DNA from 2 places in the Anoxynatronum sibiricum genome. Region 1 is predicted to be linked to the other one. Evidence: a T-box and tRNA genes for the amino acid it is inferred to sense, from the RefSeq annotation. Region 1 holds a T-box; the other holds one or more tRNA genes.
The links. A T-box is a leader RNA that pairs with one kind of tRNA and senses whether it is charged. The one in region 1 lies ahead of AAIG11_RS17205 (valine--tRNA ligase), so its partner is inferred to be a tRNA-Val.
Positions count from the first base shown of each region.

Region 2: it has a tRNA-Val gene. The T-box ahead of AAIG11_RS17205 (valine--tRNA ligase) is inferred to sense a tRNA for this amino acid. The anticodon was not compared.

Region 1 covers NZ_JBCITM010000031.1:11-13,285, forward strand. Annotated here, with positions in the region: gene AAIG11_RS17185 (ATP-binding cassette domain-containing protein) at 498-815, opposite strand; gene AAIG11_RS17190 (hypothetical protein) at 1,023-1,649, shown strand; gene AAIG11_RS17195 (hypothetical protein) at 1,743-2,186, shown strand; gene AAIG11_RS17200 (hypothetical protein) at 2,263-2,919, shown strand; T-box leader at 3,254-3,494, shown strand; gene AAIG11_RS17205 (valine--tRNA ligase) at 3,567-6,215, shown strand; gene AAIG11_RS17210 (bifunctional folylpolyglutamate synthase/dihydrofolate synthase) at 6,288-7,604, shown strand; gene AAIG11_RS17215 (4Fe-4S double cluster binding domain-containing protein) at 7,604-8,344, shown strand; gene AAIG11_RS17220 (polysaccharide deacetylase family protein) at 8,472-9,761, shown strand; gene AAIG11_RS17225 (hypothetical protein) at 9,998-10,153, shown strand; gene hpt (hypoxanthine phosphoribosyltransferase) at 10,288-10,821, shown strand; gene AAIG11_RS17235 (M20 metallopeptidase family protein) at 10,960-12,141, shown strand; gene AAIG11_RS17240 (CPBP family glutamic-type intramembrane protease) at 12,188-13,275, shown strand, end outside.
Region 2 covers NZ_JBCITM010000003.1:102,011-120,881, forward strand. Annotated here, with positions in the region: gene AAIG11_RS04180 (RnfABCDGE type electron transport complex subunit G) at 1-284, opposite strand, end outside; gene AAIG11_RS04185 (RnfABCDGE type electron transport complex subunit D) at 281-1,243, opposite strand; gene AAIG11_RS04190 (YeiH family protein) at 1,519-2,505, shown strand; gene AAIG11_RS04195 (response regulator) at 2,756-3,184, shown strand; gene AAIG11_RS04200 (bifunctional diguanylate cyclase/phosphodiesterase) at 3,533-5,926, shown strand; gene AAIG11_RS04205 (methyl-accepting chemotaxis protein) at 5,992-7,989, opposite strand; tRNA gene AAIG11_RS04210 (tRNA-Val) at 8,401-8,476, shown strand; gene AAIG11_RS04215 (substrate-binding domain-containing protein) at 8,751-9,896, shown strand; molybdenum cofactor riboswitch at 10,156-10,273, shown strand; gene AAIG11_RS04220 (S-layer homology domain-containing protein) at 10,759-11,964, shown strand; gene AAIG11_RS04225 (two-component regulator propeller domain-containing protein) at 12,048-16,562, shown strand; gene AAIG11_RS04230 (molybdopterin-dependent oxidoreductase) at 16,772-17,338, shown strand; gene AAIG11_RS04235 (metallophosphoesterase family protein) at 17,355-18,871, shown strand, end outside.

The DNA of each region.
Region 1 (13,275 bases):
TTACTTAGTCAAAGATCAAAAGCAAAGACAGTAACGAAGCTATTGGCTCACAAATTGGCGAGCACAATGGCTCAAAAATTCATCAGCGCGCGGCTCAGAAATTCATTGACATTCGGATGAAAATATTGAAACAGAGATAAACGAGTTAAAAAATAAGCTTAAATAAAGACATGTCCGATTCCCTGCAGTCTGGCCATGACACCGAAGCCACTCCGAAGCCACTAACCGCATCAAAAGCAAAAAAGGCCACAGCGGTTACGTCTTAGGGTTAAGCGAAACCTGTTCACCAGACAACCCATTCCAGCTCATCACCGATTACAGCTTTCAGTCCAACATTACTGATATTCTTCACCGCAAAACTAAATAAGGTCACGATCTTTACCTCCTGGAAGGATCATTGCATCAACGATTTTGAGTGAAAGGCGATGCGATTTTCTCCACAAACAATTTCCTGATACAATCGGCCATCTTTGATAATGAGCACGCGCTTGCTGCAGCTAGCGACGTATGCGTCGTAAGTAACCATCAAAATTGATGTGTTTTTTTGTATTGAGTATTGAAAATAGGTCCATCACATCTTTAGAGTTCTTGGAGTCAAGATTTCCTGTCGGTTCATCGGCAAGAAGTAATAAGGGATTTGCTACAACTGCTCTGGCAATTGCTGTGCGTTGTGCTTGTCCACCTGATATTTCAAAGGTGCTTTTGTTAAGCAACTTTTCAATTCCAAGAAGCTTCGAAACTGCATTTGTTCTTTTTTTTACCTCGACAACTGTTACACCCTCAAGTGTAAGGGGAAGCATAATAATTTCGCCCATGCTCTGTTACAGGAAGAAAATAGACTGGGGATTATTGATTTACAGTGAAAGTGCGTTATTCCACCAACCATAGAGAGGTTCTCTTGGAGGGTTATGTTGTAGAGGTTAACGATTAATGCCATTTTGAAGACGGTGCGGTCAAAGCCCGACTTTTTGCAACATTCTAAAACAGGACGTCAATCTCAGTTTTAAAGTGGAGGTGCTATGATGACTCGAAAGCAAAAATGGCTGATTGGCCTGACCTGCTTCATAGGATCGATTTTCATGGCTTGTGGTGATGGCGGGTCAATGACAGTTAAGGAAATAGATCTGCAACACCTGGTGACGCCAGCAGGTCTGATGGTCCAAAACAAGGAAGTTTATGAAATGGTCCAGGAAATAGGCAACAGTGGCCCTGGGGTAGCTTTTGATGACATGAGTCAGTTGGAGAACGAAGAACGACAGGAAGTTGAAGCCTTCTTTGGACAACTGCCAGGGCAAATGCTGGAGATTGAGGAAAGAACCGTTGAGATCAGGGATGAGGCGACCATTGAGGCCATCTTTGATGCGCTGAAGACAGCTTCTGGGGAATACGTGATTGACGACGAAGACATAACCAGTTGGCTTGAGAGTGACTTCTATTACGTCAGTGTGGCTTATGACGACGAAGTCATTAACCAGAAAGGCCATGCCATGGATTACCCAGAGCAGTTGCAGGAGGGGTATGTCTTTTATCTGTATGTGCTGGAGGATGACAGACTGTTTTTTCCGGATGGCAAGATGAATGGTGAAGGCGGACAGGGACTGGTGACAGTGCCTTTTGATTTTCAGTGGTTTGAAGGGTTGATCCATTAGCCGCTTCACTTTCAATGCAGCGGTTTTCCAACTGAAAAAAAGTGTAACAGATAGCTCCTCTATATCGTTTTCATAGCAAAAGGAGATGATCATATGAACATGAGAAGAGTCATTCAGTTACTGTGTGTAGGTGTCGTCATTTTTTTGTTGAATGGGCCGGTTTTTGCGTTGAACGAAGTGAAAGAAGCACCAAGTATTGAAACACAAGAATTGATACAGCCTCTGTTTACACACATCGTATTGTTTCAGAATAATTTTGATATCGCTTCAAACGGCCAGGTATCGGTTTCGTCTTATTTAACAGCAAGAAATGTTGACTCCCTCAGAATCAATATCAGCTTACAACGCTACAACAATAATAGGTGGACAACCATAAAATCATGGTCGAATACTGCGAATGGTACAAGTATGGGGCTCAGCGGGAGTCACTATGTTACAAAAGGGTACTCGTATCGAATGGTTTCAAATGGAATTGCTTATCGAAGTGGTTCACAGGTTGAAAGTGCGGCACATACAAGTTCATCAAAGTACTACTGATGTGTTGTGCGAACATGAGTGTGAGCCGTCATAATTCCTAAGAATCACATCCAAAAAATGAGAAAGGGGTTTAACAATGAACATTAGCAATGTGAGCTCAACCAATTATTACACTGGAGCTAAGGCTGCCTCCAATAATAACCTTCAAGACAAGTTCGAAGACTTGATCAATAACGAAACTGATATATATGTATCAGAAAAGTTTAAATTAGCAAAGAATAGTGATGTTGGTTCAAAAGTGTTCGATTTATCCAAACTTAATGGGAAGTTACAGAATACATTGCTGTCCAATGATGTAAAGATGTTTTATCAGGAAAGTACAGGGCAGACAATCTTCAGGACGTTCTTTAAAAAGCCCAACTCCAATGAACCGATGATAGTTGATGTATGTGTGCCAAATCATAAGTTTAGTGAGGGTATAGATGAAAAAACATTTAATGATACGATAGGCAAAGCTATTTTGCTTATGGATAGAGTAATTTCAATGCATACAGTTCTTGGAGAGGTGGTTGCTGATGCATATGGGTCTGAATTTAAGTATATACACCAGGCGAGAAAGTTAGACTTCTCAGGATATGTGGAGGCGATAGAAAACCGGATCAAGTCGATGGCCAATTATGATTTATACAAAGATAACCCTTTAAGCAGCGGCAAACATGTTTCGGAGGCAACGATTCAAGAACTGTTGAAAGAACTGGAAGACATCTTATTTGAGTTGAAAATAAAAATGTAAATGATCATCGGCTTTCAGCAAGTTGATCAACGGGTGTGACATTTTCAACTGAGGTATAAGCGGAACCTAACCAAACATCTTCGACTCAAAAATGTAGGTTGATATTAGGTTGATATAATGAATGCAAAAGAAAGAAAAGGAGATAGATGGTTAAAATCAAGTTATAAGAAGCATCTTGGCAGATGCCTGGTGTCACATTAGAGGTGTTTATCTGTCGGCGTTAACTGAATCTTCACTTCGATTTTGACTGGTTGAAACAGCAAAATGATGGATAGATGTGAGTTGACAATCCCATTCAGTAGGGTATAATGAACCAAAGAAAGTTAATCGATGCACAAAAGCGATGAAAAAGAGGAGTAGGCAGCGCAGCTCCCCAGAGAGAAAAGTCCCTGGCTGAAAGACTTTTTGGAACACTGGCTGTTGAAGGTAGCTTTGAAGCTTCCGGGTGGAAGCCTGCTTTGGCAGGTGCGTACATGTGGACGGTGCAGGCCGTTATCCTGATGAAGTGTCGGCACTTTGGTTGTTGTTTTGTTGCCGGAATTAAGGTGGTACCGCGAAGCCCTTTCGTCCTTAGAGATAGGAGAGAGGGTTTTTTTGATGGGAAAAAATCATTAATACGAAAGTTGATATTTGAAGGAGGAAATACAATGGCAAACCAGTTACCTAAAAACTATGACCCCAAGGATTTTGAGAAAAAAGTGTATCAGGACTGGCTGGAGAAAGGGTATTTTCGTGCAGAAGTGAATGAAAATAAAACCCCCTTCAGCATCATGCTGCCGCCCCCCAACATCACCGGTGCCTTGCACCTGGGCCATGCCCTGGACCAAACCATTCAGGATATCCTCATTCGCTACAAGCGTATGAGCGGGTTTGAAGCCCTGTGGATGCCGGGAACCGACCATGCCAGTATCGCCACAGAAGTGAAAGTGGTTGAAAAGGTGAAAGAGGAAAAGGGAATCAGCAAAAAAGAGCTGGGCCGGGAAAAATTCATGGAAGAAGCCTGGGCCTGGCGGGATACCTATGGCCGTCGCATTGTGGAGCAAATGCAGCAGCTGGGCAGCTCCTGTGACTGGGATCGTGAACGTTTCACCATGGATGAAGGCTGCAGCGCCGCTGTGACAGAGGTGTTTGTGCGTCTCTTTGAAAAAGGGCTGATTTACCGGGGGAACCGGATCATCAACTGGTGCCCGGACTGTAAAACTTCCCTTTCTGATGCAGAGGTGGAACATGAAGATAAAATGGGGAATTTCTGGCATGTGAAATATCCCATTAAAGGCGAAGACGGGTTCATCGAAATTGCCACTACACGCCCCGAAACCATTTTGGGAGATACAGCCGTGGCAGTGCATCCTGATGATGAACGGTACAAGCACCTTATTGGAAAAATCGCCATTCTGCCCGTTTTGAACCGGGAAATTCCCATTATTGCCGATACCTATGTGGACCCGGAGTTTGGCACCGGTGCGGTGAAAATCACCCCCTGTCATGACCCCAACGATTTCGAGGTGGGGGTGCGCCACGACCTGCCCCAAATTCGGGTGATGAATGACGATGCCTCCATCAACGAGCTGGGAGGCCCCTACGTGGGCATGGCTCGTTATGAATGCCGAAAAGCACTGGTAAAGGACCTGGAAGAGCTGGGACTGCTGGTGGAGGTGAAAGAACGGAACCACAGTGTGGGGCACTGCTACCGCTGCCATACGGCAGTGGAACCCCTCACCTCCGAACAATGGTTTGTGCGCATGGAACCCCTGGCAAAGCCAGCCATTGATGCCGTCAAAGACGGATCCATCAAATTTGTGCCGGAACGGTTTGACAAAACCTACTTCCACTGGCTGGAGAATATTCGGGACTGGTGCATTTCCCGGCAATTATGGTGGGGGCACCGGATTCCTGCCTACTACTGTGATGACTGCCAGGAAATCACTGTGGCCCGCCAGGCACCTGATGCCTGCTCGAAATGCAACAGCACCAACCTGCGGCAGGATGAAGATGCGCTGGATACATGGTTCAGCTCTGCCCTGTGGACCTTCTCCACCCTGGGATGGCCGGAGCAGACCCCTGAACTGAAATACTTCCATCCCACCGATGTACTGGTGACTGGCTACGACATCATCTTTTTCTGGGTGGTGCGCATGGTATTCTCCAGCCTGGAGTTTATGGAAGAAATTCCCTTTAAGCATGTGCTGATTCATGGACTGGTGCGGGATGCCCAGGGCCGAAAAATGAGTAAATCCCTGGGGAACGGGGTAGACCCCCTGCAGGTAATTGATGAGTTTGGTGCCGATGCCCTGCGCTACACCCTTATTCAGGGGAACAGCCCCGGCAGTGACATGCGGTTCAGCCAGGAAAAGCTGGAGGCTGCCCGTAATTTTGCCAACAAACTGTGGAACGCCACCCGTTTCGTTCTGATGAATTTGGAAGAAGAAGTACCGACAATGGAAACCCTGGCCGACAGCCTGGCACTGGAAGATGAATGGATTCTTTCCCGTCTGGAACGGACCCGCCAGGAGGTGACAGCCAATCTCGACAAATTTGAACTGGGGCTGGCTCTCCAGAAAATTTACGATTTCACATGGAACGAATATTGCGACTGGTACATTGAGATGACCAAAACCCGCCTCTACGGCGATAATGAAGACGCCCGAAAAACCGCCCAGGCGGTGCTGACAGAAGTGCTGAAAGGTATTCTGCGGCTCTTGCATCCTTTCATGCCCTTTATCACGGAAGAAATCTGGCAGACCCTGCCCAATACCATCGGCAGCGTGATGGTGGCGCCCTGGCCGAAAGCCATGGAAGAGGCACTGAAACCCCAGATGGAAACCCGCATGGAGCACCTGATGACGGCCATTCGCAACATCCGCAACATTCGGGCAGAAATGAATGTGCCCCACAGTGTGAAAGCGGCCCTGCAGGTGGTGGCTCAGACAGAAGAAAGCCGCCAGATCATCACCATGGGAACCCCCTACCTGAAAAGCCTGGCAGGCATTGCCGATGTCAGCTTCCTTGAGAAAGAGGAGGATGCTCCCAATCTGGCGGTTTCCACCATGATCCCCGGAGCCCAGCTGTACATTCCTCTGGCAGAGCTCATAGACCTTGACAAAGAAATTCAGCGGCTGGAAAAAGAAAAGGAAAAAGCCCTGGCAGAAATCAAGCGGGTGGAAGGCAAGCTGTCCAATGAAGGCTTTATGAAAAAGGCTCCAGAAAAGCTGGTGGAAGAAGAAAAGGCCAAGAAAGCCGGTTTTGAAGAGATGCTGGTGACCCTTGAGAAACGCATTGCAGAGCTGAAAATCTAAAGTAACAAGGAAACCAGGGATCTGGTGATGATGAATCGCACGAATCAATGATAAGAGGAGGCTGACGCCCCCATGAATTATGAAGAAGCGCTGACCTACATTCACAGTACCTACAAGTTCGGCAGCAAGCTGGGCCTCACCAATATCAAAGCCCTGCTGGCCAAGCTGGGCAACCCGGAAAAAAACCTGCCGGTAATTCATGTGGCCGGTACCAACGGGAAAGGTTCTGTCTGCTCCATGCTCCAGTCGGTACTCACTGCAGCGGGCTATAAAACAGGTTTATACACTTCGCCTTACATTCAACGTTTCAACGAGCGCATTCGCATCGACGAAACCATGATTCCCGATGAAGATCTGGCGGTCATGACTGCCGAAGTCAAAATCGCCGTGGAAGCCATGCTGGCCGAAGGCTGCACTCACCCCACCGAGTTCGAGGTGGTCACTGCCATCGGGTTTCTTTACTTCGCCCGGGAGGCGGTGGATGTGCTGGTGCTGGAAGTGGGGCTGGGTGGAACGGGAGACTCCACCAATGTGGTGGACCAGCCCCTGATTTCCGTGATTACTCCCGTGGATTATGATCATATGGAGTATCTGGGAGACACTTTGGCGGCCATTGCCGGAGAAAAGGCAGGTATCATCAAACCCGGCTGCCCGGTGGTGGTGGGCGGGCAAATGCCGGAAGCCATGGCCGTTATTGAAGCCAGGGCAGCGGCGTTGGAAGCGCCCCTGTTATCGGCCCTGTCTGACACAGTGACAGTTCACGAAAGTCGTCTGGAAGGGCAGCGGTTCTCTGCCATTCTGGGTGGGGTTGACTATCGAAATATCCAGGTGGCCTTACCGGGCTTACACCAGGTGGATAACTGCCTCATCGCTCTGCGCGTATTGCAGGAACTTCCCCGGCGGGGAAATTACACGATTTCCCAGGAAGCCCTCTACCAGGGACTGGCTTCGGTGAAATGGATGGGGCGGCTGGAAATTCTCCAGCATCACCCTCTGTTCATTATTGACGGAGCCCACAACCTGGCAGGTGCCCGGTCGTTGGCCGGCAGCATTGAACGGCTGCTGCCAGATCAGCCTGTCACCTTCCTCACCGGCATGATGGCCGACAAAGATGTGAAAGGATTCCTGGAAATCCTGTTGCCAAGAATTCGCCAGGTGGTGGTTACCCGGCCTGAGAATCCCAGGGCCATGGCAGCAGAAGAACTGGGAAGGATCATTGAGCAGCATCAGGGCAATGGAGGCATAACGGTTACCGTGGTGCCTGACCCCGAGGCTGCTGTTGACAAAGCCATTGAGCTGACACCTGAAAATGGCGTGGTGATTTGCGCCGGTTCCCTCTATTTGCTGGGAACTGTCAGGCAACGGGTATTGTCAGGGAGTGATGCGTGATGGATATACCGGTATCACCAGAAAGGCTGGTCAATGAATCAGAAAAAGCATTAAAGGCTCACCAGCTGGAACTAAGTAAGCTTTTAAAAGAAGCGGGGGCTGATCTGGTGGGTTTTGGCCAGGTGGCCCCCTGGCTTCCTGCTGATCTGACAGATTTACCCGTCGCCATTTCGGCGGCGGTGCATTTGTCAGGGCGGATCATTGAAGAAATCAGTGTGACCGCCGGCCCCACCCAAACCTATTTTCATCATTACCGATCGGTGAATACCCTGTTGGACCAAATGGCCCTGAAAGCCATGCTGCAGATTCAGCGATGGGGCTATGAGGCACTGGCCATTCCCGCATCCCAAAGCCTGAATGAAAAAGAACAGCGGTACCGCGGCCGCTTTCAGCACCGTCTGGCAGCCACTCGGGCGGGCTTGGGCTGGATTGGTAAAAACAGCTGTCTGGTGACACCAACCTATGGGCCCCGGGTGCGCCTGGTGACCATCCTCACCAACATGCCCCTGGCCACGGATGATCCGATGACAGAAAGCCGCTGCGGGGAGTGCCGCCGGTGTGCTGATGCCTGTCCGGCGGGGGCCTTGGCGGGTAACCTTCAATGGACGCCGGGACTGGAACGGGAAGCCCTGGTAGATCCTTCTCTGTGCAGCCATCATATGAAAAAAGCCTATCAGCATATTGGGCGGGGAGCTGTTTGCGGTATCTGTTTCCGCGTGTGCCCCTGGGGTAATGAATAGAGAAAGCCTTATTCAACAGACAGCAAAAGAAACAGTAACAGACAGCAACAGATCGCAGATTTAGGGGACCATCGATGCGAACAGTACCACAGTGCCCGCGGGGTTTATGGAATGCATCGAATCCTGAATGGTAGTTGCCGGAAAGGATGTTGAAATGATTGGACTAAGTGGTCGGTTCAGAAAAGACAATCAGAATACGGTTAACAAGGAGCAAAAGACACCGCGCAGAAAAAGTGGACTGCTGGTGCTGATCTCTCTTTTGATTCTGGGACTGGGAATCTCAGGGCTGTTCATGGCATGTTCAGATGCTTCTGACACCAGCAGTGGAGCAACGGGCAATCCGATGCCGCCACTGGTAACTGATGAAGGAACGGCAACACCTGTGGAAGGCACAAATGCAGGAGATGAAGATGTGTCAGAAGCGTCTGAAACGTCGCTGCCGGCGGACTCGGAAGAGGCAGCAGGTCAATCACTGCAACAGGTTCCCGTCTATGAGGCAGCAGACCCGGCTTCTGTTGAAGCAGACGAACTTGGGCAGATCATGGTGCTCATGTACCATCACATTCGTGAGCCAGAGGCGGAATGGTCCCGGACACCTGATCATTTTCGTAAAGACTTGAAAGTGCTCTATGAACAGGGCTTTCGACCCATTCGCCTCATTGATTATGCCCGGGGCCAGATTCATGTCCCAGCAGGCACAACACCGGTGGTCTTCACTTTTGACGACGGGAACGAGAATAATTTCAGAATGATTGAGGATGAAGCAGAAGAATGGATCATTGACCCTGACTGCGCTGTGGGAATTCTCATGGCCTTTCATGAAGAGCACCCTGAATTTCGACCCCATGCCACCTTCTTTATCAATGGCGGCACCCCTTTCGGACAGCCGGACTGGGTGGACTTTAAACTGAATTATCTGGTGACCAATGGCATGGATATTGGCAATCACACCGAAACTCATCTGCATCTGGGAGATGCTTCAGCAGAGCAGCTTCAGCAGGAGCTGGGGCGCATTCAGCAACTGATGAACCGGTATGTGGACGATTATCCGGTGAACACTTTTGCCCTTCCCTTTGGATCGAGGCCGTCCAGCGATTCAGTGGCTCCTTATGTGGAAAGGGGGACTTACCAAGAAGTGACCTACGTGAACGAAGCTGTGCTGGAGGTGGGCTGGGACCCCTATCATTCCCCTTATCACCGGGACTTTAATCCCCACAAAATACGCCGGGTAAGGGCCAGCGAAACCAAGGTGGATGGTGTGGGCATGTATGACTGGCTGGCATCTTTTGAATCTGGCAGTCGGCGCCGGTTTATCAGTGACGGCGACCCAAACACCATTGCCATTCCTGAGAGCAGGGCAGAGCTGCTGAGAGAAGATCTTGAAGGCTACGAAATACGGTTGTATGAAGCACCATAGATACAAGCTGAACATGGGTGAAATCAAAGTTCGTAGCTTTCATTATCACAGACCGGTTATCCGTTCTGCTCAGGTTGAAGGCAACTGGTTTTGGTCAGAGCAGCTGACTCCAAATTTTCAAGGCTGCTCTTAGCCAAATTTCCAGTCTTCATCGAATTTTGTCTACAGTCTGCACAGACCGGTTCGCCGGTCTGCTTTCGGTTGAGTATCCGAAAAAAGTGGATAGGAGGTGGCCCATGTTTTCCCAGGAGTTCCTCATAGTTCCGGCGGTAATTTTTTTTATCATCCTGATTTCCATTCAGTATGCTCTGAACCAGATTGTTCAGCTGTTAAAGGAAATCAAGAAATTGCTGGATAAGAACAAACATAATCAGAATCCTCCCATGCTGTAATGCCTGTATCCATTGACATGACTTTATTTTTCGAATAGAATGGATGGAATCAAAGCAATCAGAAATCTAAAAATCACCGGACTTGACTGATCACCGGATCAACTGAATAAAGGGGAGGTAGTTCAGGCATGAACATTGAAGAAAGAGTGTGGGAGGTCCTTTGTTCTGAAGAAGTTATTGAAACCCGTATCCGTGAACTAGGAGCAGCCATCACCCATGATTACGCTGGCAAAAATCTGTTTGTGGTGTCATTACTCCGGGGTAGCTTCATCTTTGCAGCTGACCTGGTGCGTCGTATTGATCTGAAACTGAAGGTTGATTTTATGACCAGTTCCAGCTATGAACATGGCGAAGAAACCACAGGTCAGGTGACCATTCTGAAAGATATCGAGGAAGATCTCACCGGGTTTGATGTGCTGGTAGTGGATGATATTGCAGATTCTGGCCTGACCATGAGTCATGTGATGAAGCATCTAAAGGGAAAGAACCCCAAAAGTGTGAGCTGCTGCGTGTTGCTGGACAAGCCCTCCAGAAGAAAAACAGAGCTGGTGCCCGACTACATTGGTTTTGCCATTCCTGACCGTTTCGTAGTGGGCTATGGGCTGAACTACGGGGATTATTATCGTAATGTGCCCTATGTGTTTGCGGTCACAGATGAAAAGCGCTGAAATAGAAAAGAAGCCAGTGAAACCATATGGCAAACGATGATTTGTTTGTTAAGGTGCATTTTTAACTGATTGATGATCAGTGACCATTAACGGGCAGAGAGCTAATGGAAGAAAGCTGCCACCGAAAGCAGGGGAAAGATGAACAAAGGGATGCGATGGTCTCAAGAAGTGGATAAGATGGTGGGGAAGCTGATTCAAACCCGCTGCGAGTTGCATGAAATACCGGAACTGGCTTTCCAGGAGTTGGAGACGGCAGATTATGTGGTACGCCGTCTGACAGAGCTGGGCATTGAGTGCCGTACCGGTATTGTGGGAACAGGTGTGGCTGGCTGGATACCAGGCAGTCACGGTCGTAAGACTTACTGTTTCCGGGCAGATATGGACGCTCTTGAAGTGGTGGAGCTGAATGAGGTTCCTTTCAAGTCAAAAAAGCAAGGGAAGATGCACGCCTGCGGTCACGACGGACACATGACGATTTTACTGGGATTGGCTGAAGTGCTTGTAAAAGGCGATTTTCGTCTGAGTGATAATGTGCTGCTTTTGTTTCAACCGGGGGAGGAAGGCACTGGAGGTGCTGAAAAAATTGTCAAATCCGGTCTGCTGGATGAGTACCGAGTGAATGAAATTTATGGGCTGCACTTGTTTCCTGGTATTGGACAGGGAAAACTGGGCGTACGCCCCGGGCCCATGATGGCCCAAAACAGCGAAATAGACATCGTCATCTGGGGAGAAAATGCCCATGGGGGAACGCCTCACATGGGTAATGACGCCCTTGTGGTGGCTTCGCAGTTGATGTTGGCCATTCAGACCATTATCAGCCGCAGCCTCAACCCGCTTGATCCGGCAGTCATTACCTTTGGGCGCATGAGCGGCGGTGAGGTTCGCAACATGATCGCGCGACAGGTGCGGTTGGAGGGCACGATTCGAACATTCCGTGAAGATACCTATGAAACATTGAAAAGCAGGCTGCTGGCAGTGGTGCGGGGAATGGAACTAACCTACCAGTGTCAGGTGGATGTGGATCTAAGGGAGATGTACCCGGCAGTCTACAACCCGTTAGAGATGGTGGAATCATTTCTGCAAGCCCAGGGAAAGGAACATGTGGAGTTGGTTGAACCAGTGATGCTGGCAGAAGACTTCGCTTTTTACCAACAAAAGTACCCAGGTCTTTTTTTCTTTCTCGGTACCCGAAACGAAGAAAAAGGGCTGATTCATTCCCTGCATCATGGTCGGTTTAATTTCGACGAGCAGGTGCTGGCCACAGGAGTGCAGGCGTATTTGAACATACTGATTCACAAAGCTGCCTTTGATGTGGTTTAAAATGCAACACTCGACGGTGCATAATTGAAAGGGAAGTGATGACAGCGTGAACAAGCTTAGAACCTTGCGGGTATTTGATGCCAACTTACTTTTTTTAATTGGCAGTTTGCTTTTCTTCACCATTGGGTTTACCGTTCAGCAACGGGAACTTTATACAGGGCTCATTATTACCCAGCTGGCAGTGGTGTTGCTGCCTCCCTTTTTATACCTTGAACTAAGACGGATGAACGTGCGGCAAATTCTCCGTCTGAATACCATCTCTGTGCGTCAGGCAGTTCTGGCGGCCCTCATTACCATTTTCATGTATCCGGCTGCTGTTACTGCCAACCTCTTCATGTTGAACTTGTTGAGCAGAATCGGAAACCTGGAAATTCCCCAGCTGCCTGCAGCCAGCAGCCCATTTGAATACCTGCGGCTTATGCTCATAGTTTCACTGTTGGCCGGCGTTTGCGAAGAAGTGTTTTTCAGGGGCTTTATCATGCGCGGCTATGAATCGCTGGGGCAAGGAAAAGCAGTGGTAATCACGGCGTTTCTCTTTGGCATTTTCCATTACAATATTTACAATTTAATGGGTGCCATCATGCTGGGACTGGTTTTTGGCATGTTGGTGAAGGTTACGGGTTCGTTATACGCGGGGATTGTCGGGCACATCGTGAACAACGGATTTGCAGTGACGCTGAGTTATGCCTTTACCCTGCTGGCTCAGTGGATGCCGACGGAGGAAATGCAGTTAGCTGAAGAGACAGTGAGCGATTCGCTGCTGGCCAGTCTGCTGTTTTTTGGGGTGCTGGCGATTCTGGGGATGGGTGTCAGTTGGTATTTATATCGAAAACTGGAGACCAGCTCATCGCCACAGCAAGCCATAAGCACATCTACGCCGCCCTCACTGGTGAGTGATGATTCTTCTGCTGCATCCTCGGTCACTTCAAATGACGAAGAAAAAGCAGCTGAATCGCGGCTTGGTGACGACCCACAGCCTGAGCAAGCCTCACAAAACTCAGAAAAACAGGTACTGGAAACAGGGAATGGAGAACCACTGCCGGATGGACAGCCGCCATTGGTTCAATGGTGGGAATTTTTTCCGCTGACAGGTGTTATTCCTCTTTTCATCCACATCTTACTGATTCAAATATC
Region 2 (18,871 bases), on a different contig from region 1:
ACGATATAGGCAAAAACTTCCCCTTCATCATCCAGCCCTTCATAAATGATTTCGCCATTGACATCAATCTCACGTACATGCTGTTCGTAGAGCGAGTTGATGGCGGATGCTTCCCAGGTATTGGGAAGCAAATCCAACACATACAAAAATGAAGTTTGCTCCGACAATCGCTCGTTTAACCGGATTCTGTCTACGGTGATGGCGTTGATACTGGCCAGAATGGTGGTATAAATCAAGGTGAGTACCACCATGAACAGAATCGGTTTTACCGTAAACTTCTTCATGAGGTCACCTGCTTTCTTTGTTTTTTCAGATACTTAACCCCTTCATCCATAATGGGTACAAAGGTGTTCATAATAAGAATGGCAAAAGAAGCGCCCTCCACGAAAATACCAAAATAACGAATCAGGACGGTGATCATACCGATGAGAATACCGTATACCCACTTGGCTGGAACTGTTTTGGGAGCGGTGGTGGGTTCAGTGACGAAGTAAATACACAGAAAAATGAAAGCGCCTGTGAACATGCCGTACAGTGGATGAGGGATGCCGGCAACGCCTGCCAGATTTAAGATGTAGGTGAAACTCATAAAGCCAATCATGGGAGCTGCCATCAGTTTCCAGTCAGCGGCTTTTTTCAACACTAAATAAGCGCCTCCCAGTAATAGAAGCACAACACTGGTTTCGCCCATGGATCCAAAAGTGTATCCCCAGATCACTTGAGAGAAGGGAAGTGCTTCACCGGCACGGGCCATGGCCAGCGGTGTGGCTTGAGTGAGGGTATCCAGAGGAGGTGCCATATAGCGTACAAAGCCTCCGGGAAAACCCGTGAATACCTCGCTCCATGAAGCAGTCAAAAACTCGGGGAAAGAAATGAAGATGAAAGTTCGACCAACAATGGCCGGATTAAACACATTTCGTCCAAAACCGCCGAAAACTTCCTTTGCAAAAAGAACACCAAAAACAATGCCTACGACGGCTACCCAAAAAGGGGTCGCCACCGGCAACGACAGTGTGAAGAGAACAGAAGTCACTAATACTGCCTCTGACACTTTTGCATTTCTTTTTTTGGCAAATATGTACTCAGTAGCGATTCCTGCTGCGGTGACCACTGCCAACAGCACCAGCAGGCGCAAGCCAAAAAGATAAACAGCTCCCAACCCCACTGGAATCAGACTAATGAGTACTTTCCGCATAATCGGCTGGCGTTGAAAAAAACCGGATGACTTGTTTTGTGCAACCATATGCATGACCTCCAATGAATGTAAATGAGAAATAGTTCTTCTGAGAAACTGAAAAAGGCTTCGATTGGCAAACCTTTTCAATAATTACCCGGAAGCCGAGTCAGCAAACAAAGATTAGAAAATCTGAATATGAAATTTGATTTAAAATTCCAGAAGAGCCATTCCTAATAGAATATTTTCTAAACATCATAAATTGACTTCTTGTTAGGAAGGCTGTAGAATGTATGGGCATTAGATAAAACAAGCAAACGAAATCAAAGGAATGTGAACTGGTGATGACTAATGAACGAAGATATTATCCGGGCATATGGCTTTCTTTAGCAGTGGCATTCCCCGCGTGGATTTTAGGGAAACAGTTTAGCCTTGTGGGAGGGCCTGTTTTTGCGATTTTAGGCGGGGTGTTGATGTCGGTGGTAGTGACAAATAAGCAACATTACGCTCTGGGGTTCTCCTTTGTCTCAAAACGAATGTTGCAGAGTGCGGTCATGTTACTAGGGTTTCAGCTTAATCTGGCGAGTATTTTCCAGGTGGGGCAAGCTTCTATTCTACTCATTTTCACCACCATCGGTACAGCGTTGATCACAGCCTTTATAGGCTATCATCTATTTCATACCGGTTCAAATGAAAGTATACTCATTGGTGTGGGTACTGCCATTTGTGGAGGATCAGCCATTGCAGCCACTGCTCCTGTGATTGGAGCCAGCGATGAGGAAATTGCATCGGCTGTGTCCACTATCTTTCTTTACAATATTGCAGCCGTTCTGATCTTTCCCCCTTTGGGAAGATTGATGCAGATGACAGACGCATCTTTTGGACTATGGGCAGGAACGGCCATCAATGATACTTCTTCTGTGGTGGCGGCAGGACAGATTTGGAGCGAAAATGCACTTAAATCAGCCACGGTGGTAAAACTGGTGCGCACTCTGGCTATTTTGCCAGTGACGTTGGTGCTTGGGTTTCGACAATCGAAACGAAAAGAGGCTGGTAAGCACGTGAAGTTCAGTAAGATATTTCCCTGGTTCATCATGGGGTTTTTGACAGCAGCTCTCATGGTGACTCTTGGAATAGTGCCAGATCGCCTGCAGCTTCAACTGATCAATCTGGGAAAGTTTTTAATCATCATGGCGATGGCGGCCATCGGACTGGGCATAAATGTCACCGAGATATACCGCAGTGGCAAAAAACCATTAACGCTGGGGCTTTTCTGCTGGGGGGCTGTGACGATGATGTCGCTATTGATGCAGTGGTTGTTGCAAATATAGTAGCAGGAGGTTTTGATATATAGCAGGATGATCTTTTGAGGTGGTGAAAAACGTCAATTTCATGATTGGAAATAGGTACCGAAAAGTTGAGTGACATACGTAATGTATATACAAGAGGTGCCTGAGATATTTGCCAATAGCATAGCAGGAGGCTGCCTTTTTGCTTCGAATATGACGTGAATTGGAGTGAAGACAAATGGTCATCTGCCACCAACTTCAACAAACCCTGAGTCACACAGGACCAAATGAAATGGTTGAAAGTGCATTGAACATACTATCGGGCGGTGGCGACAAATTACGAATCCTGGTGGCGGAGGATCATCTCCTAAACCAGATGTTAATGAAACGTATTTTTGAAAAAATGCACATTGATTGTGACTTTGCCAATGATGGGCAGGAAGCCGTGGAAGCTTGCCATAAAAACAATTATGATTTGGTTTTTATGGATATCACCATGCCGTTACGGGATGGTTATGAAGCGACAAAAATGATACGTGGTACTAACCAACGACAGCCATATATTGTCGCATTGACGGCCAATGCAACCAATGAAGATAAGCAGAAGTGTTTTGAAGCAGGCATGAATGAATTTATGCCAAAACCCATATCACTTGAAAAAATTCACATGATGATGGGAAAAATGGCAAAAATCAAAATGGACAAAATGTATGGCGGTTGAATAGCGCATGCATACACCCGTTTCAAAACTAATGAATCAGATTGAAGTAGGCGATAAAAAAAGCAGATGGATTTCGAATCCTGATGATCACCAGGGTTCGAAGTCCATTTGCTTTTTAATTTCACACAATTTGTGTGAAGCGCGATTTACAAGATTCTCTGAAGTGTCAAAAACATTTGCCATACCCGCCATCCTTCGATACAATATAATTCTGATGTTGCCTCGAAAACAGGAGTCATGATAAACGAATGATTAAAACGGGTGCTGTAATTTTTTGCTGGCCGGAACTTGGCCAAAGGCACTGAGGCGACATTTGAAGACCAATTTCAAGAACAAGGAAGTGCATGGATGCATAGCATTAAGTTTAAAATGCTGTTGTTGATGCTGTGTTCGCTGATACTTATATCTGCAACAGCGGTACTGGTATTGGGAAGAGTGGGCAGTGACACGGTGATCAGAGAATCTGAGTCAGTAGTGCGGCATTTAGCTGAAGAGGGGGCTGCAAGAATCTCTTTGGAGATCGCACATTATTTTGAAACGCTCACATTACTGGCTAATCTTGAAGAGGTTCAGAGCATGAAAGTGGAGCGACAAATGGCAGTTCTATCACCCAAGGTAGCAGCTACAAAGTTTCAGTCACTGGCAGTGGTGGAAGCAGATGGATTAGCTCACTATACAGATGGGACCAGGCTGTCAGCTGCCCACCGGCCCTATGTTCAACAGGCGCTGGCAGGTAAAGCTGCCTTATCAGATTTAACCTACAGTCCCAGCACGGGTCAGCCGGTACTGCTGTTGGTTGTGCCCATTGAAACTGTTGACGGAAATCCTGCGGCATTAATGGGACAGCTGGATGGTCATCTCTTGAATGACATGACCCAGGCGGTTATATATGGAGATCGGGGCGTCGCTTATATCATCAATCGAAAAAGTGTCTTTCAGGCCTACCCCCACAATCCCCAAGTGGCGTTTAAAAAAATGAACCTGCAGCAGATCGCAGCTGATTTTCCATCATTAAGCTCTTTTGCTGCTTTTGCGGAAAACGCACTGAGCAATGGCACAGGCGTTGGAACATATACGTCTTCACAAGCAGAGATGTACATGGGCTATGATGCGATTTCTGGAACCGACTGGGTACTTTTCAGCGGATTGGCAGATGACGCCGTTTTTTCAATACTGACAATGTATCGAAACCGCCTCTATCCACCCTTGATTGCGATTCTTTTGATCAGTTTTCTGGGGACTTTATGGTTAGCTGAGCGATTTACAGAGCCAGTGATTCAACTTGAAAGTCTGTTCACACGTGCAGCATCCGGAGATCTAACGGTGAGGGCACAGCCTCGTGGAAAAGATGAGATCAGCCGTGCCGGCCACAGTTTCAACCATATGATGAAGCGCATTAACCAATTGACGTATTATGACTCAGTCACGGGACTGCCCAACAGCCGGGTCATGGAAGATGTCTTTGAAGAGCTTCTAAAGACGACTGATTCTGATCAAACTGTAGTTGATGAAGAGAATATAGATCAGCACACTTTAAAAGCAGCACTCTGGGTGATAGAAGCAGGAAATCTTCATCGGGTGAATGAACAGTTTGGATATCATCAGGGAAACCAAGTCTTCAAGGCAGCAGCGCAGCGGCTTAAAAATCTTTTGACAGATCAGATGACGGTCTATCGGGGTGCCAGTAACGATTTGCTGGTATTATGTTCTGATTATGAAACGGATCAGGAAATGCTGAAAAAGCTTGCTGATACGATTCTCCAGATGGATGAACCATACATGGCCGGAGAAGAACGAATCACCCTGGTGTTTCGGGCTGGTGTGGCTCTTTATCCTGAAAATGGAAGCAACCTTGAAGAACTGTTGAAGAACGCTGGATTTGCAAAGAACTTAGTGCGGCAACAGCCATTGAAACAGGTCATTTTCTTTGATGAAGATATTCGTCACCGTGAACTGGCTGTTCGGCGAATGGAAGAAGACCTGGCCCTTGCGTTGGAGCAAAACCAGCTGCATTTGGTATACCAGCCCATTTATCACCTCGAAACTGGAAGAGTTCGCGGCGCAGAAGCGTTATTGCGCTGGCACCATCCTCAGCAAGGCTACATATCACCCGAGATATTTATTCCTGTCGCTGAACGAACGGGTCTCATAGATACCATTGGCCAGTGGGTGTTGAGAGAAGCTTTTCAACAGACAGCTGAATGGAAGTCAAGTGGTATGGAGAATATGAGAATGTCGGTCAACCTATCAGCGCGTCAGTTTGAATCTCCGCGATTTATCGGTATGGTGCGGCAATTGGCAGAAGAGAATTATGAAATGCCTTCAAAAATTGAGCTTGAGTTAACAGAAAGCACAGTGATTCATCAAGTGGAAGAAAGTGTTGAAAAACTAAAAGAGCTGCGCCATATGGGCTTTAGAATAGCCATCGATGATTTCGGCACAGGTTATTCATCCCTCAGTTATCTGGTGCGATTACCCGTGGATACGCTGAAAATCGATCGTTCTTTTATTATGAACATGGAAGACAGTTCTCAGGCACGTTCAATTGTATCATCCATCATTGCCATGGGAAGATCGCTGCATCTTGAGCTTGTGGCAGAAGGAATTGAAACAGAACAACAACTGGCAATGCTGCGTCAGGAAAATTGTCAGATGGGGCAAGGCTTTTACTTTAGTTCGGCGATGACCGCAGATAAGTTCATACGGCTTGTCAGAAGTCAGATCCAGTTGAAAAGGCCATAGAACTTATGATTCAAGTGGCATAAAAAAAGTCGCCGGGAGGAAAAAACCCGGTGACTTTTCAATCGTTAAAATTTAAAGCGAGCAATTTGTTCCTGCATTTCTTCAGCCAGCTGTGAAAGGGTGTCACTTGACTCTGCAATCTCCGCCATAGCGGCTGTTTGCTCCTCCACAGAGGCAGAAGCTTCTTCAGTGCCGGCAGCGTTTTCTTCAGCAATTGCCGAGAGATTTTCAATCACGCCTATAATTTCATCTTTTTTCCGAGCCATTTGTTCTCCTGAACGGTTCAAATCGGCTATGGCAGTTTGCACTTCCTGAATGGACTGATCAATACCATCGAAACGGTCATTGGTATCATTCATGCGGAGAGCTTGTTTTTCAATGATTTCCCCAACGCGTTTCATGGTGGTGACGGCATGTTCCGTCTGACCGGTGAGTTCACTGATCACTGTGTCAATTTCGCCTGCAAACTGATTTGACTGCTCTGCCAGTTTTCGAATTTCATCTGCCACAACCGCGAAGCCTCTTCCAGCTTCGCCGGCCCTGGCAGACTCAATGGCTGCATTTAAAGCCAATAAATTCGTTTGTTCGGCGATGCTTTTTATCATTGAACTGGCTGACTGGATTTGATTGGCCTGCTCGTGGGTGCGCTGGATGACCTGACTCACATTGTCGGCGGAGCGACTGGTTTCGTCGGTTTGGCTGACCACTTCTTTAAGTGCCTGCATCCCCTCGTCCTTCAATTGTTGCATGGTACCAGCAGATTGATTGAGAGAGGCAATGTGCTTCAGATCTTGTTCAATAATGACTGCCAGCTCATTGACGCGCACTGCGCCTTTTTCGGTATCGCTGGCCTGCTCAGCCGCTCCATTGGCAATTTCTTCGATGGTGCGCGCGACTTCATGAGAAGCAGTCGTGGTCTGCTGGCTGGTGGCGGTTAGTTCTTCTGAAGAAGCGGCAACACTCTGGGCACTTTCGGTAATGCTTTTTATCAGCGACAGCAAGTTTTGCTGCATGGTTTCCAATGAGCGTGAAATAGTTCCAATCTCATCTTTTCGTTTGGCATATTTTTCCAGGTTGTCATCTGTATGAATGCTTAAATCGTAGCCGGCAAACCGGTCCAGCACCGTAGAAAGTCGAATTACCGGTTGGGCGATGGATCGGCCTGTAATAAAAGCAATCACAAAGCCGATAACAGCAAATAGAAGGGTGGCAATAAAAATGGTATAACGCAGCGCATTGAGGCCGGCAAGTGCCTCTGACTGATTGGCGGTATTGACAAGAATCCAGTCGGTGCCAGGAATGGGTGTGAAAGCAGCTGAAGAGTCTACCTGATTAAAGCGATAACTTCCAATCCCTGATTCTTCTGCCAGTATAAAATCACTGAAATCAGCCAATGGCTGATAAATGGGATTCTCTTTGACAGCCTCGCTGGGCGAAAACTGGTCCATCACAAAATCACGGTTGGGATGGGACATGACAACACCCTGGCGATTGACCACGTAGGCATACCCTTCATTTCCGTAACCCATTTGATTGGTCTGTTCGCTGAGAGCATTCCCGTCCTTTCTTCCAATCAGAACGCCTGCTACCCGACCATTGACTTCAATGGGGACGGCCAACATGAGCACGGCCGAATCAGTCACTCGACTGATGATGACATCAGAAATATTCTGCTCGCCTTCGAAAGCACGCTTCACATATGTTCGATCACCAAGTTCAGCAGTGTTATCTCCCAGTACATATGAAGCGACACCATTTGGAGTGACCACGGCCATATCCAAAAATCCCAGACGTTCCACATCGGGTCTTAATGAAGACTGTTGCTCTTCCCAGTTCATCGTGCGGGTTCTGGCCCGGTTGGCAATTTCCTGCAAGACTGCCAAGTCACTGCGCAGTTCAGTGGCGATCACCTGAGACTCTGACCTGACTTCCGACTGGAGTGCCTGTTCAAACTGTTCCATAACGGTGTTGGTGCTCAAATAGAGTGAAACCATACCCAAACATAAAACAAACGCTAAAATCAAACATCCCACAATGAGTGCAATTTTTCTTGCCAAACTCATAGTCACTCCCCCGATCCATTTTGTTATGATGCGCGTTGCTTAAATTGTTAAATATCTAACATCATAAAGCACGATCCCCTGGTGATCTGTGAAGGAACATAAAAATGTGGCAACGAAACAGCGTGCCAAATGATGACTGTTATATATGTCATTATATGTCCTTTTGCAGGGTAAAGCAAGAATTACAAGACGCAGTTCTATCTTTTGTCGAGTATTCATGAACATGTGCAGAAATATTCCATATTCGATGCTGCACTTTGTGTATTCTGTCCAAAATTTAAAAGATCATGATTGGGTTGCAGAACCATTTCAAAAAAACAAAGCAACCAGAAGTGGTCTGGCGAGACAGCACATATTTGGCAGAAGAGTCTTTACACCATCATCTTCATATGTTACAATAACATAGGCCGTGGGGAATTAACTCAGCTGGTAGAGTATCTCCTTGACGTGGAGGAAGCCGTGGGTTCGAGTCCCTCATTCCCCACCACTGCAAAAGCTCACTTCTAAGCATTCTGGAAGTGAGCTTTTGTGCGTTTTTGTTTATCAACTTGTCAATCAATGGCAAATGAATCACGACAAATAAAGCAGTTTCTGGCTTCGTTTTGTATCAATGAGATTGTGGGCGTAGGTGATGAAATCGGTCATACTTTCTCAGTACTCATATGTTATAATTTCATAAAGCAACTACTCCGAAAAGTAGCCCGGTATGATCCTGCGCGCATCGTAAGGGTCTATATTCTTGCAAAAAGGAGTCCATTATTATGAAAGATCATCGCACAGAAGCGTTCCAGATTCTAAGGGCCATTGATGGGAAACGCAGTTTTTCCATTGACAAATTGTTTGCCCTGATGAACCAGATTCAGGTGACAGGTTCCATCAGTGGTGCAGCAGCCAATTTATCTGTTTCCTATCGGTACGCCTGGGGGCTGATTCAGGATGCTGAAAATGCACTGGGGGTAGAACTGGTGATCAAACAGGTGGGAGGTGCAGAGGGAGGCGGTACCACCATTACTGAAAAAGGAAAGCGCCTGCTTTATCAATATGATCACTTAAAGCAGGAAATTGATGATCAGCTGACTGATTTGTTAACTTCAGTTGGAGATGATTTATCAGAATCCTACAATGAACAGCCTCAAAGAGTTGGCGATCATTTGCTGCTGATGGCGTCAACCATTAGCCCTGTTGAAGCAGGCCTGGTGGATATATTGGAACAGGCCTACTATTTGGAGACTGGCATGCTGGTACGCCATATTGCTGCCGGCAGCGGTAGAGCTCTCGACATTGCACGGAAGGGTCGAGTTGACCTGGTGTTGGTTCATGCCCCGGATCAGGAGCAACTATTTATGGAAGAAGAGTGGGGAATAGAGCGCCGCCATCTCATGAGTAATTCTTTCCAACTGGTAGGACCGAAGTCAGATCCTGCCCGGCTGTGTAATATTCGCAGTGAGGCAGGTATCACAGGACTTTTCCAGCAAATCGCACTGACCCAAAAACCTTTTGTAAGCAGGGGTGACCGATCAGGAACACATCTTCGCGAAATGAAAATCTGGGAGCTGGCAGGCGTAAAGCCAGTGGAACCCTGGTATATCAAGACGCCGACAGTGATGGGAAATGTGGAGGCACTGCAGCTGGCTACGGAAAAAAACGCCTACACACTTACTGATTCGGCAACCTACTGGCAGACACCTTGCCAGGAGTCCATGACTGTTTTTTCTGGAGAAACATTGAATGATGCGCTGTTGATGAATCATTATTTTCTAATTGTTGTCAATCCTGAACGATTCCCCAATGTGAATGTTCAGGACGCCCGATGTTTTGCCGATTGGCTGACCGAAGGTGCTGGACGAGCAATTATTGCAGGATTTGGAAATGAAGATGGGCAAAAATCTCTTTATTTAATACCTTGATTGCAGCGTGATGCATAATAACTCGAGACGGTATATTTCTAAATGCATAACGATGCAATTAGTTAATTGAAAAGAGAAACATCAACTAATCTATTCGAAATGCCGGCTTACTTGTTTAAAGGGAGGAAATGACGTAATTTAGCAGATCGGCGAAGCAATAAATTAGGTTGACAGACGTTTCACAGTGAACTATACTGAACCTGCAAGGTTTTTCTTGAATTTCGATATGCATTTAAAAACATATAGATAAAACGATGATGGTCATCGTTACCTCCGAGTCTGAATTTCTAAGGGCGTTGCCTATGAGATCAGACCATTGGGTACCACCGGAAACGGTGTTGCCTCCCCTTCAGAAAAGGAGAGCTGTTGCAAATGCAATGGATATAAGCGCCTTCTTTCGGGCGTTTTTTTATTGCTCGCATTAAGATAGGGCATGTTGGAATCCATCGGAAGGAGGTATCATCTAAAAAAATCTGCATGTTGATACATAGTCAATTAAGATGTTTCACAAGAAAGTAGTTAAAAATAATGACAGGAAGATTCTGAAAAAAATCAAGAGATACCATGATCAGTCAAGTGAAGCTTGCGATGAAGTTGATTGTGAGGTGTGCCATGTACAATGGAATTTTTCCGCATCAGGAGTTTGTTGAAGGCTGAACGAGTTCGTCCTTATTAAATACTTTGAAGAAAAAATCAGGGAATTAATACACCGGAGACATCACCAACATGAACATTTTTTTCTTGGATGATAGGTGAATGTGTCTTTGGAATTTAAGTGCGCGCAAGCTTCTGCAAAAAAGTTTAGACGCTTGTGAGAAGAAACTTAGCTGCCGAGGGCAGTCATTTGAAAGGAGCGATTATGATGACAGAAATGATGAATGGTAAATGCAGATGGATGACGTGGTTACTGGTAGTATTGCTGCTTTTTTCACCCTTAACAACATTTGCGCTGGACAAACAGGATTATGCGGTTGAAATCAGAGGTACAGGAGTGCCAGAGGTGCTTCAGCTTTCCATTGATGATTTAAAGGCAATGCCTGCTGAAGCCCAGATTAACGAAGCCTATGTGTATAACAGCCGGGCCGGCGAAAAAACAGCTGAAGTGAAGGGTGTCAGTCTGGCATACGTACTTACTGAGGCAGCTGGTGTGACGGCTGTGACAGGACTGGTTTCTTTCGCAGCTTCTGATGGTTATCCCATTGAACCACAACCCTTGGAGGATGTGTTGGACGAAGCACTTCAGTTCGTTCTGGCCTATGAGGTGGATGGTGTAATGGCTGATGAAGATGACAATCCAGCAACTCAGGAAATCACGGTGTATCGCAAACAGAAGGAAGAAGGGGAGTTTGGAACGGTTTTCAAGATGATTGAGCGCATTGATGTTGATGCTGCTTTAGCTGCTTCAGAGAATGAAGAAGCTAAAACATCAGAAGCAACTGAGGCTGCAGAAGAGGCAGAAGATGAAACGCCTGAAATGGAACTTGAAGAGAGCGGCGATGAGAGTCCTGCCATCAGTTTCACAGACATTACTCCAACATTTGCCTATGCGACAACGGCCATTGAAGGACTGGTGAACAAAGGAGTCGTTTCAGGTATGGGAGATGGGCGCTTTGCACCTGCCGAAAACTTGACACGGGCACAAATTGCCACCATCATGGTTAAAGCGTTGGGGCATGAAACCGCAGCTTACCGGGGCGGTTTTTCAGATGTGAAGGAAAGTGACTGGTTTGCGTCCCATGTACAGGCAGCTGTCGAAGCTGGGATTTTCAGCGGTTATCCAGATGGCACCTTCAAACCAGACCGGGTGATCAGCCGCCAGGAGCTGGCAGTTGTTACTGGCAAAGCAGCCGTTGAAACCGGTGTGGTGGAACAGCAGCGTATGGCTAAATTTGTCATGGAAAAGTCTGATTACGCAGATAAAGAGGCGGTGCCAGCCTGGGCAGCTCATCAAGTGGCCTGGTTGGAAGCTCAGGGAGTCTTTCGCGATTTTATAGGAGAAAGCTTTGAGCCTGTCAAAACAGTCAATAGGGCAGAAGCAGCCACGGTGATTTTTAAAACCCTCTATTAATCAACTAGTGTGAATCATTGGCAACAACACTCGGCATTCCTCTGTGATTGTCGGGTGTTGGACAATAAAAGTGAGGTGCCGTCATGAATCCCATGAAAAGAAATCTTTCCAAACAACTTATTGCCTTGATCTTGACCATGGCACTGGTCCTGACTTCACTGCTGGTGGGTTTTCCTGTGGAAGTTCTTCGAGCCAACGCAGCATCTGGATCTCTTGTCATCACCGGAACAGGGGTGGAGCGTGAGGTGACGCTAACCCAGTCTGACTGGCAAAACATCAATCATCCTCAGATGGTAGAACGTATTTTTTCTTCCAATAACAATTTCAACTTCCATAAAATTTGGCAGGTCAAAGGGTTTGACCTGTTTTTACTGCTGGAGGAAGCTGGATTTAAGGGGGGCGGGGCACAAAAGGTTACTTTCATTGCAGCCGATGGGTTTAAACGAACCTGGACGGTGGATGAATTAATGGCATTGTCGGTCCATCCAGACATGACGCCAGGGAGTGCTGTGAAAGTGACTCCCGTGATTGGCAGCTTTCGGACAGAACTGTTGGATGTGCCGGGGAATGAACTGAAAGCTCCTGTGACCTGGTCAGAAAAAGCCCTGTCAACAGCAGACCTTGACGGGGAGGGCCCCCGTTTGTATTTGGGTCAGGAATCCGGAAAAGTCAATGACATTAATCAGATGAATTTCATCCGCGACCTGAGGCGCATCGTTGTGGGTGAGGAACGGCCGGCTGCCTCAACAGGGTCGATGCCGGCTGCATCGGCGGGCGCATTTGGAAACAGTCCCTACCGGCACATTTCCTACGAAGGTGCCCCTTATCATATTGATTCAATTACAGGAGCCACCATGACCATTGAAGGCCCAGGAGTGGAGTCTTACCGGGCTTTGTCTCTGCGACAAATTGAAGAAGAAATCGCCGGCATCCATCGGGATACATATCAGGAAATGATGAATGGTGTTCTTCGTTCTAATCAATATGAAGGCGTTCGGGTGGCGCATCTGTTGGATCATTTTGTAACGTTGCGAGAGAATCTTGGTAAAGTGGTTTTTAGGGATGTGAACCGGAGAATCATTGCTTCTTTCACCCTTGATGAAATTAGAGACCAACAGCGGGGAATGATGGTGGCTTATGGCATTAACGAAGTACCACTGGTTTATGAGCGGACAGATGCCGGTTACCAGGCCGTCGCAGCCAATGATAATGGATGTTTTAAACTTGTTTATCATCCGGCGCCTGGAGAAAAGCCGGTGGCTTTCACCAATGTGGCGTATCTTTATGTGGAGGAGAATACCCGACCAGGCTTTGAGCATGCAGTGCCTCCTTACAATGATCCAAAGCTGACAAATAATATATTTGCCCTGTCGGGCAGTGGGCTTGGAAAAGAAGTGAACTACACAGTGGCAGAGCTGGAATCAATGGCGGCCCTGCACCTTGAAAAGGAATACAGTTTGTCCAATAGTGAACACTATTGGTATTACAATACGTATAAAGGAATACCCCTTTGGGACCTGTTGCTGGCTTCCGGAATGGATGAAAACATTGATGAAGCCACACCGGTCACCTTTATTGCGGCGGATTATTACCAGATTCCGCCGGTGACTGTGGGTGACTTGAAGCACCATGACCGATGGGGGTACTATGAAAAGGATGCCCTGGATCAGGGCGATGGTGAGTTCGACGGAAGCAATGTGCCGGCGTTAAAGAGTGGATACCCAGTCATGGTGGCGTATGGATTCGATGGATACCCCTATGTACTGCATCCATCAGATGAAGGGCACAACTCAGGCCTTCGGAATGCTGACGGACCGTTACGCATTATTTTTGGCAAGCGAAGCTATGACCACACCAATGGATCTCATCAGGTGAAGCTTGCCAAAAGAGTGATAATCGGGGATCCTGCGGATCATACCACCCACCAGACAGCTCCATACACACAGCTGAATGAGTGGTCGTTGAGTCTGGAAGTGGTTGATGAGGAAGGTGTGAAGGTATCATCAGAAAAAATGAATCTGTCCAAAGTAGAAGAGTTGGTATATGGTGGCACTCCCAGAGAAAGGGATGCTTCACGGGTGAAAGCTTATTACGTCACTCAAGATGATGATCAGAAGGATCTGGTTTCTGATCTTTATGAAGGGATTGGGCTTGGTCAGCTGTTGTTCGAAAAAATCGGACTGCCAGGAACCATGGGGACGGTCACCTTCGAGAATGTGGTCGGCGAAACGCTGACGGTGACGCTGGCAGACATATTAAAAAAAGACTACTTTAATGAAGTCAATGGTTCCAACAACCTCCATCCGCTGCTTGCTTTTGGGAAAAATGGATATCCACTGGTTGAAACCGCTGAAAGTGATGGTTATCAAGGTGGCTCCATTCATAATCAAGGCGGTCCACTGAAGGTGATTTTTGGTCAATCGCAACAAGGGAGATCCGGGCATCATCTTGACCAGATTATCAGTATCAGGGTGCAGGTGGAGAAAGATCACTGGGCGCATCTATCCATGCCATATGACCAGTATGCAGATGAAACCATTTCTTTCACCGGGACTGGTGTCAGGCAGGCAACTGTCATCACACTGGCTGAACTGGAGCTGATGCAGCAATATATCACCATGGCAGACTACGCAATCGTTGATAGAAACAATCATCAAACCAGGGAAACATATCGGGGAATTGATCTCTATGAATATCTTCGACAGGAAGTTGGCTTGACGGCGGGAGCCAATGAGGTGACAGTGGTGGCTGCCGACGGCTATAGCCGCACCTTCCTGCTGGAAGAGATTGGTAAAAGAGACTACATTAATGAAGCCAGCGGCGCCAATAATCTATTGGTACTGCTGGCCTACGGCAAAAATGAAACGCCTTTGGTGCCGGATGACACTTCTGAAGGCTATGTGTCGACAGTTGATAATGGTGGCGGTCCCTTGCGCCTGGTGATGGGCCAGACAGAAAAAGGTGACCAGAACAGTGGCAAAATGGTCCGCAATGTGACTGAGATCAAAGTGACTGCAGCAGCGGGTGACAGCTGGAAACACAACGTGGGCATGTACACACAGTATCTGGACATTCCTGTTCTTCGGATCACCGGTTCACAGGTGAAAGAACCCCGCACTTTTAGTTTGAGACAGCTTCAGGCTCTGGATGAGCATATCATACGTGATGTGATTTCCGGCACTGCTGAAGTGGAAGGACTGGTGCTCTGGAATCTGATCAAAGAAGTGGTGGAACTGACTGACGGTGTCAGCGTTCCCAGTGGGATTCGAGTGTACGCAGGGCCTGGCTACAATCAGCTGCAGGTGACCAATGATGTGATGAATGGCATGGTGAACAGCCGGGGAGAAAGGAAAGAAGTACTTCTTGGATACGCACTTAACGGATACCCGCTGGTACCGCATGCTCACAGTGAAGGGTATGTGCACAATAATGAATATGGACCGCTGCGGTTGTATGTGGAAGAAAATGAGTCCATGTGGACCAAGTGGGTTGACTGCATCGTGGTGGGCACAGGTGAGTATGAAGAGCCGTTGGAAAAAGATTTGCAGGCGGATGAGCTGCCCATGGCAACGAGCAATGCTTCCGCGGGATTACCTTCCATGGAACGTACCCCAGGGTACACTTGGGAAAGCCATCGAAATGATACCGGAGAGGGGCTCCCCTGGGCCAGCGTGAGGGTCATCTCCACTGATCAGCAGGGAGGTCTCTGGGTGGGAACCAATGGCGGTGGAGCAGCTTACCGTCATGCCGCTGGGGGCTGGACCCTTTTCAATCAGCAGAACAGCCCATTGCCCCACGATACTGTCTATGATATTGCCGTTGATGCCAGCGGCGGTGTATGGTTTGTTGGTGGAAGTCCTGAGTCTGGAATGGGAATTGTGGAGAAAAAAGGGGAAGAATGGCAGGTATACACCAGTGCCGATGCCTTACCCACAGGAACTGACTTTGCCCAGGCCATTGCACAGGATTCCCGGGGCGGCATGTGGTTTGGAACGGCAGCAGGACCATTATATCGTTCGGCAGGCGGTGATTGGCAGCTGATGACAGATGAATCATTGCCAGCCAGCTCAGTGACGGTACTGACCCCTGATGATCAGGGCGGATTGTGGATGGGTTTCTACCCAAAAGAGACTGAAGCGGGGTATCAGGGTGGCTATGCTTACAGAAATCGAAGCGGTGAAATAACAGTGTACTCTAATGATTCGGGCGAGTTCTCAGGCAGCTGGATTCGAGAAATTGCACCTGACCTTCAGGGTGGCGTTTGGATTTCCCGGTTCGGAAAAAACGACTATATAGACCCGCGAGGGAATCGAACCATCTATCACAGCGACCGGGAACTGCTGCCACATCTGACTGATGAAGACAGCATACGGCTCATATATCCTGACAAAAGTGGAAATGGAATTTGGATCGGAACCACTCAAAGTGGTTTGTATCATCGAAGTCTCAATGGCACCATCACGGTGAATCATTCTGAAAACATCCTTCCTTTGGCTTCTTTTGACAGTATTTGGACGGTGACAGAATCACCTGATGGCCATTTGTGGGTCGGCACCAACGGAGGGATTGTTAAAGGCGTGTTCGGATTTTCCAAGTGAAACGGCATCAGGAATCAATGAGAATGATGGTGAAGGATGCGCCGTAAACGATAGGTGCTGAGTTGATGGACCATGACAGTTGAAGGAGGTGGCGCGATTCGCTGCTTCCTTCCTGTTTGGCGTGGATGGACTGAAATTTGCCTGAAGCTGAACCCTGAAGGCAGATGAGAAAGAGGAACCAAAGGTAACAGGAAGGCGGCGAATACGGAATGACCATAGGATACACCTCTGCTCATAAGAAATGGCTTCGATTATTACTGGGTATACTGCTGCTGACTGTTTTATTTACAAATGGTTGTCGCAGTGAAAAAACCGGGGACGACAAGGCTGTAATCGAAATCAATGGGGAAGGCATTCTGGCTCCTGCAAAGGTAAGCCTGGAACAAATGAAAGGAATGGAGGCCGGATTGGTGGAAGCCGACTTCTTTTCCCTAAACTCTTACGGAACAAGGGAATACACTGCTTTCAAAGGCGTCTGGCTGTGGCATTTGCTGCAGGAAACCGTTCAACTGAAGACTGATGCCACCCAGGTGACCATTGTAGCTGAAGATGGCTATCAGGTGACGTACACATTGGAAGAGGTTCAACGGAAAGACTATCTGGACGAGCAAAATCCTGATAGCACCTATCCCATGATCATTGCCTGGGAACAGGCGGGTCAGGCCTTTGACCCGGATCAAGGAAATCCATTCCAGCTGGTGATTGGTCAACGGGAGCCAGGTGATGTGAACAAACCTTATTGGGTGAGACATATCATCACATTGGAAGTTAAGTGATGGAGAGGATTTTGAAATGAGAGACCTGCAAAGTGCTAATAGCCATAATGAACGGCTGACAACTCCCTATCATTGGGTACTGACTGGTTTACTGGTGATCCTGTTTGCCTGCTGCGCCTGTGTTCCACTGGCTGAAAAAAACGTTGAAGTAGGTGTCATCGGAGGAGTGGTGACTGCTCATGAGAAAGATAAGCTTCAGGTTCGCGCAACAGCGCCTGAAACCATCATCCACTTACCGGAAGCTGAAAAAGATGGACAAATGATGAGAATAAATCTGAAAAATGTATGGGCAGCTCATCTTCAGGTGATCCATGAACAAACAGGAGAGACAACAAGGATGACGCCTGTCGCCTTTGAAACCCTCACACCTACTTCTGTTATGATGCAGGTGCCGTTGACATCTGAACCTCAGAGCATTTATGCAGACTGGAGCCGGAACCTGCCACAGAAACCCCTGATCATGGCGGTTGTGGGCGACAATCAGGGAAACGATGATGTGCTGGCTCGGATCATTGAAGAAATCAATGAAACCGAAGCAAGCCTTCTTATCCATCTGGGCGATCTGGTGCCATCAGGACAACCGGAAGAATACAGTGCCTTTCTGGAGACCATGGAAGCCCTGACCATTCCCTGGTATGCGGTGCCTGGCAATCACGATGTCAGAGGAGATGGAATGGCATACTTTGAATCATTGATAGGTCCCCGGGAAACCGGCTTTCAATTGGGAGATTTCAAGTTTCTTCTGTTGGATACTTCTTCCCTGAACATGACAGGGGAGCAACTCAGTCGACTGGAAGCACAGTTAAACCACGTGAAAGACACCCAGCAACTCTTGTTCATGCACTGTCCGCCAGCGGATCCCCGGGGTCGCAGCCATGGCTTTCTTGATATCGGTGGAGCAGAGGCCTTCTATGAACTGATAGCTGAGCCTGAACTGAAGGTTCAGGGAGTTTTTGCCGGTCATGTGCATTTGTTCCATCATCGCAATGAAGCAGGAGTCGACCATGTGATCAGTGGTGGTGCTGGTGCCCGGCTCTATGCATCAGAAGATGAAGGTGGTTTTTATCACTATACGTTGGTCACTCTGGCAAAACCTTTGCTGGTGACACCGATTCCAGTGGAAGCGCCTCCGCGCAGCACTGATGTGGTGATCACTGGCAGCAAAGGTGATCTCATTCTGCCAGCGGATACCCTGGATGAAATGGCTGTTTTATCACGAAAGGGAAGCTTTCAGAATTTTCATGGCAATTTTCGGGGAGAAGGAACTTACCGTGGTGTTCCAGTGAAAGACCTGGTTGACTTGGTGGGGGGTATGACACTTGATGATTTCCTGCGGGTTCATTCCTGGGATGGCTATCGACAGGATTTTGCCTATGAAAATGTGTATCCTGAGTCATCGGGATGGTACGATGAACAGGGAGATATGGTGTTGGCTATCGCCTATAATCAATCAACTTTACCCGAATGGGAAGATGGCTACCGAATAGCTTTTTTACCGGATGATGGTGTGTTTGATAACGAGAATCTGCTGAA